DNA from 2 places in the Bacillus sp. ISL-77 genome. Region 1 is predicted to be linked to the other one. Evidence: riboswitches for the same ligand, from Rfam matches in the RefSeq annotation. Region 1 holds a riboswitch; the other holds the start of a gene.
The links. Region 1 has a riboswitch for lysine ahead of J7E77_RS02915 (amino acid permease). Riboswitches for the same ligand answer to the same signal wherever they lie in the genome.
Positions count from the first base shown of each region.

Region 2: linked by a shared signal. The riboswitch ahead of dapA (4-hydroxy-tetrahydrodipicolinate synthase) and the one ahead of J7E77_RS02915 (amino acid permease) in region 1 are both predicted to bind lysine.

Region 1 covers NZ_JAGGQY010000009.1:63,408-66,836, reverse strand. The annotation lists gene J7E77_RS02925 (YitT family protein) at 18-830, opposite strand; lysine riboswitch at 1,061-1,251, shown strand; gene J7E77_RS02915 (amino acid permease) at 1,356-2,837, shown strand; gene J7E77_RS02910 (helix-turn-helix domain-containing protein) at 2,931-3,155, opposite strand; gene J7E77_RS02905 (hypothetical protein) at 3,280-3,429, shown strand, end outside.
Region 2 covers NZ_JAGGQY010000070.1:89,607-93,035, reverse strand. The annotation lists gene J7E77_RS25060 (ribonuclease J) at 1-808, opposite strand, end outside; gene dapA (4-hydroxy-tetrahydrodipicolinate synthase) at 1,026-1,913, opposite strand; lysine riboswitch at 2,043-2,223, opposite strand; gene J7E77_RS25050 (hypothetical protein) at 2,322-2,516, opposite strand; gene J7E77_RS25045 (MFS transporter) at 2,609-3,429, opposite strand, start outside.

The DNA of each region.
Region 1 (3,429 bases):
TAGATGCAAACCTTTTTTTATGGACTTGGCCGATGAAACAGCCCCATGACTTCAATTGTTTCGGTAATATTGACAAATGCTGATGGATCAACTTCTGAAATTAAGTTTTTAACTTCATTAAGTTCGTATCTAGAAATTACCGTTATCATTACGTTCCGTTGGTGATTAGAGTAGCCGCCAACCCCATCCATAATCGTCAAGCCTCGATACAAATTTGTCAGTAAATGATCTCTCATTTCTTCGCCCTTTTCTGTAATGATCATTAAAGTTAATTTAGCATGATCTGTATAAATTGCATCTACCACTTTACCTGTAACAAAAATGGAAACCAAGGTATAAAGAGCAGAATCCCAATCAAATAAAAATCCACTGATCAAGATGACGACTGCATTCATACCTGAAAGTAAAACACCAATCGGAAAATCCCTTTTTCTCGCGACAATCATGCCAATAATATCAAATCCCCCGGTCGATCCAGAACAGCGAAAAACTATTCCGACACCTAACCCGGTTAAAGCACCTCCGAAAATAGAAGAGAGAATCCTATCATCGGCAATGGCATGAACGGGAATTAAATAAAGGCCGATTGAAATAATTATTACAGCAAAGATGGAATTCACGATAAATCTTTTCCCTAACATTTTATAACCAATAATCAATAACGGAAAATTCAGCAGGAAATTTGCCACCCCTGTATTAACAGGCGAGATCATCCCTAAAATCATAGAAATTCCGCTCAATCCACTGCTTAATACTTCATGAGGGATTAAAAAAAGGTTAAAAGCAACCACAACAATTAGAGATCCCGAAATCATTCCAACAATCTGCATGGTAAAAATCCTCCTATGAAAAACAGGCAATTAATTCTATTTAAAAATAATACCGATTCTCTCTTTTAAAGTAAATTAAATAATTTATTAAAAAAAACTCAATTATCTGTCTATTCTAATTGATTGAATAAAGACTTCTCATTTCTGGAATAATATATTATTGACAATTATAAAATAATATTTATACTTTAGTAATATATTAACTATATATGATAAATCCTCATCAAAACCGATGAGGTAGAGGTCGCGGTTTTTATCAGTAAAGCGGACGAGATGAGAGAGACATCCCTGACTCCGTTTGAAAGGAAAAGCTGCCGAAGTGTGCTTTCATCTCTGAAAAAGCATGCTGGGGCTGTCTCCAAATAGGAACAGAACTGTCACGCTTAAACCTACCAGCTAAGCGTGTTGAGCTATCTTTCGGAAGGTATGATGCGGGGTATTTACAATGCCATCGATACTTCTTCGATGGCATTTTTTTATTCCAAACTCCTTCTCGAAAAAATTAGAAAAAGAGGAGTCAAGACAATGCAAACAGCAAGAGTATTAAAAGAGAGTGAATATACTAGTGACTTAACAATACAACAGGATCCAACGGAATTAAAACGAAGTTTAAAATCCCGTCACCTCACAATGATTTCCCTTGGCGGGACGATTGGCACTGGACTTTTTCTAGCTAGCGGCGGCGCTATCCATAGTGCGGGACCCGGCGGGGCAATCCTTTCCTACCTTGTTATTGGTATTATGGTTTACTTTTTGATGCAGGGCTTAGCAGAAATGGGTGCCTATATGCCAGTTGCCGGAAGCTTTAGTACGTATGCAACCAAATTTGTCGATCCTTCCCTTGGTTTTGCCCTAGGCTGGAACTATTGGTATAACTGGGCAATTACGATTGCTGCCGAATTAGCTGCTGTAACAATGATTATGAAATTCTGGTTTCCACATACGCCTTCATTCATTTGGAGCGGCATCTTTTTAGTAATCATGTTTCTATTAAACTATCTTTCTGTTAAAGGATTCGGAGAAGCAGAATATTGGTTTTCCTTAATTAAAGTTGTTACAGTTATTATTTTTATCGTTACTGGTACTTTAATGATCTTCGGCATCATGGGTAATGAAGCAATCGGCTTCAAAAACTTCACTGTTGGTGATGCTCCATTCCACGGCGGCTTTATGTCCATGCTGGGAATCTTTATGGCTGCAGGCTTCTCCTTCCAAGGAACAGAGCTTTTAGGTGTTGCTGCTGGTGAAACGGAGGATCCAAAGAAAGCTATTCCTCGTGCAGTGAAACAAGTTTTCTGGCGCATTTTATTATTCTATGTATTGGCTATACTAGTAATCGGACTGCTTATTCCATATACAAACGGGAATTTAGCAAATGGGGATATAACTGTTAGTCCATTTACGCTGGTTTTTCAAAAGGCAGGCATCGCTTTCGCCGCTTCAATCATGAATGCTGTTATTCTTACAGCTGTATTATCGGCAGGAAATTCAGGAATGTATGCATCCACTCGGATGCTTTGGGATTTGGCCCGTCAAGGCAAAGCACCGAAATTCCTTGGTAAATTAAACAAAAAAGGTGTTCCAGTCAATGCCTTAATTGCAACAACCTTAGTGGGGACACTCGCATTTCTTGCTTCCTTCTTTGGGGATGGAACGGTTTATGTATGGTTGTTAAACGCTTCTGGTATGTCCGGCTTTATCGCATGGCTCGGTATTGCAATATGTCATTATCGATTCCGTAAAGCATTTGTCGCCCAAGGTAAGGACCTTAGCTTGTTACCATATAAATCAAAATTCTTCCCTTTTGGTCCGCTCTTCGCGTTTGCCGTTTGTGGGTTTGTTGTCTTAGGACAAAATTATTCAGCATTCACGGGTGACCAAATCGATTGGAACGGTGTTTTTGTTTCATATATCGGACTGCCATTATTCCTTATTGTATGGCTAGGATATAAATTCACAAAGAAAACTAAGGTTATACCTTTAGAAAAGTGTGATTTAAGAAATTAGTTTGTTTAGAAAATAGCACGCGAAAATTTTCGCGTGCTATTTTCTTAATCCAATAAAAAAAACAGACTCAATTGAAGAGCCTGTTTTTAAGTATTACGCTTCCTTTTCCTCAGATGACCAAATGTATAAGTCTTCAATAGAGCAATTTAATTCTCTTGAAATTGTCATCGCAGTATTTAAGTTCATCACTTTTTTGGACAAGTAGTCGTTAAGCTGAGTTTGAGGAATACTTGTATTCCGTTCCAAACTTTCCAGGTCCATGCCGTTTTTTGATAATAAATCTTTGAGGTTACTTTTTTTTGCTTTATAATTTGTCAAAATGACACCTCACTTTTTTAAAAGCATAACACATTAAGTTCGTAATTGAAAGGAAGAAGGGTTTCCCCCTTTCCATCTTGGCTTATGTTATACTTAATTAGGAATAGGTAAAGGAGTGTGAAACATGAAAAGCTCAAACAATCTGTACAAAAACGGACAGTCAGTTAACATTAAAGAAACTGGCGAAGTCGTCACAATTTTAAAATCACAATATGTTAAAAACATGAAAAGATATTCTTATATCGTTAAGGAACATCCAGAAACATTCTTTTTT
Region 2 (3,429 bases), on a different contig from region 1:
TTTCAGGAGAAAGTCGATCGACTTCACGTGGTTCGATGATCATCCCATCGGGAATAGTTAAATAACCACGTTCAATCGCAACAGAGACCACATTGACCATACTCCGGCCAAGAAGAGCGATCTTTCGATTGGCCTTTATCGCCGCGGCAACCACCTGTTGAACCCGATTCACATTTGATGCAAAAGTAGAGATAAATATTTTCCCGTCAGCTTTCATGAAGGCCTCATCCAAATTGTCACCAATCATTTGCTCGGACGGTGTTAGCCCCTTACGCTCAGCATTGGTACTTTCAGATATTAAAACTAAGACACCTTGCTGACCGATATCGGCCATTTTATGAATATCTGAATGTTGATTATTCACAGGCGTTAAGTCAAACTTGAAATCCCCGGTATGAACGACATTACCCTCAGGTGTATGAAAGACAATACCGAGACAATCAGGAACACTATGACTTACTCTGAAAAAGGATACAGTGGTTTCTCCAAACTCAAGTTTTGAATTAGAATCAATCGTCATGAGTTTGGTGTTTCCATGGAGACGATGCTCATCAATCTTTAATTCAATTAGACCAAGTGTAAAATGGGTAGCGTAGATAGGGATATTCAATTTTCTTAAGATATAAGGAATACCGCCAATATGATCTTCGTGCCCATGGGTCACAATTAGAGCGCGGATTTTCTCCTGATTTTCTTCTAAGTAAGTAATATCGGGGATAATCAAATCAATTCCTAATAAACTTTCGTCTGGAAACTTACCACCGCAGTCAATAATAAAAATATCATCTGCGTACTGAACCACATACATATTTTTACCGATTTCATTTATGCCGCCTAAGGCGAAAATAGATAATTTATTATCATTAGTTCGCAAGTTAATATCCTCCTTATTCCAAGTAAATAAGAATAGTATGCCCTTTTGAATTTACTTTATCGGAAGCAGAGAGGTGAAACTTTTGTCGATCACAAAAAAACTGCCAAATACCCGGTTTTTTACGGAGTTTGGCAGCTATTTTTATCGGTATTTAGATTAATACTTTAACATTGCTCGCTGGTAGAACACCTTGTAGTGTTCTTTGCTCTTCGGTGGTTAACGGGAGCAATGGCAGGCGAAGACCTCCAACGTTCACTCCATTCATATTCAATGCGGCTTTTACCGGTGCTGGGTTTGGTGCCGCAAATAATGCTTTCATAATCGGGAGAAGACGGCGATGGGCACTAGCTGCATCTTGGACATTCCCATTTTTAAAATGATTAATCATTTCTTGTATTTCATTACCAATGACATGGGAAGCAACGGAAACCACTCCAGCTCCACCAATGGCTAAAACCGGTAATGCTAAGCCATCATCACCACTATAAAGGGTAAAATCACTTGGTGCTTGGCTAATAATTTCAGCCATAGCATCTAAGTTACCGCTTGCTTCTTTTAAGGCGACAATATTCTGAATCTGTGAAAGTCGAACAATGGTCTCTACCGACAGGTTGACCACACTTCGGCCGGGGATATTATAAAGCATAATCGGTAATGGTGTAGATTCAGCAATCGCTTTGAAGTGCTGATACATGCCTTCTTGGGATGGTTTGTTGTAATAAGGAGCAACAAGCATAATCCCATCGACTCCTGTTTCTTCAGCCAGCTTTGTTAAGCTGATGGAAGCTCTCGTGTTATTTGAGCCAGTTCCAGCGATAACCGGAACTCTTCCATTGACAGCGTCGACAACAAATTTAAATAAAGCGACTTTTTCTTCCGTTGTTAATGTAGGAGATTCTCCGGTTGTACCAGCAACTACGATTCCATCGGTACCATTTTCAATTAAATAATCAACAAGTGTTCTAGTCGCGTTAAAATCTACTTCACCATTTTGATCAAATGGTGTAACCATAGCGGTTAAAACTTGGCCAAAATTCATCATTTCTCACCCTTTAATTAAAATTTTTTTAAAATTTAGAGGTGGGTAAGGCCATTCATAATTTAACGCAAAAAAGCAACAGCGAGGGTTCGCTGTTGCAGTAGAAACATAAAAAAAATAAGTTCCCGTGCGTAAGATAGCCCTCCATATAGTTTCCTATATGACAGTTCTGTATTTTTTCAATAGCAGAACCAGCTTCAAGACCAATGAGATTCATTGAAGCTTCGGCAAATTCCCCTTTTTACAATCATCATTGGACCTCATTATCCTCATATTGTGTACTAATGGTCTTTGCGCCTCTATCCTCACTTCAAAAAACGTGAAGTAAGAAAATATTTAATTGATAGTAAATATATCAGAATATTCCCTTTGGTTCAAGGGCAATTGGAACTTTATTTGAAATTCACACTATATTTCTGCCGTTTCTAAACTCAGTTTATCCTTTTCAACTTCTAAGGCAGATACAATATAAGCAAAACCGTTCATAACAAAGTAAATAACATTAGATTGGACCCGTTCCTTTTCTCCCAAATAAGTATTTATGATAATACTGAAGGAAAAAAAGACAACAAATGATAATGCAATTTTATTAAAAATTATCATATCTACCGACCCCTTTAATTAGGATTGTTATGATTATCATATTTGCTATAAACCGGTTTTATGCGTGCCTTCGATCGGCCGGTTACCTGTAATCAATTTGGGTCGGGGGTTGGTCCAGTCATAATCGTCCTTCCTGAACGTTCTTTCTTGTCGTGCAGAAAGTAGTAAAGAATTGAGGTTGCCAGAGCGGCAATACCTAAGATTACATACAGGCTCCTAAAGCCGGTTAATGGAATAATGAATCCAAGGATATATGGACCGAATCCAAGTCCTGCATCAAGAAAGATAAAGAAGGTCGATGTCGCCAAACCCATCCGATGGGGAGGAGTTACTTTAACGGCCACTGCCTGGGTGCTTGACTGCATGTTACCGAAACCTAGGCCAATTAGAACACCTGCTACCAATAAAGTGATGCTAATACTTGCTGAACTTAATAGAAACAAGCCGGCTGCTAAGAGGACAAAGCCCGGATACATTATATAGTTTGCACCCTTCAGGTCCATTAAGCGGCCTGTGATCGGGCGTGATAACAATACTGCGATAGAATAGACTAGGAAGAAGAAACTCGCCGTACTAACTAAGTCGATTTCGATCGCATAGAAGTTAATAAAAGAAAGAACGCTGGAATAACAAAAAGCGACTACCAGTGTAATGACAGCGATGGGCAGTGCCTTTGGCTCAATATAGTTGGAAAGCTTAAATCCTTTTACTTCAGATGTTTTTACAGATACAACTAATGGAGGCGCATCGACGAAGAATGCAGTGATCAAACTAATTACCCCTAAAACAAGGGAGAATATAAAAATCATTTGGAAATCTGTATGTTGGGTCATATAAAGTCCGATGAATGGCCCGATAGCGGTAGCGAGTGTTGCACTCATGCTGAAGTAGCCAATCCCTTCCGCTTTTCGAG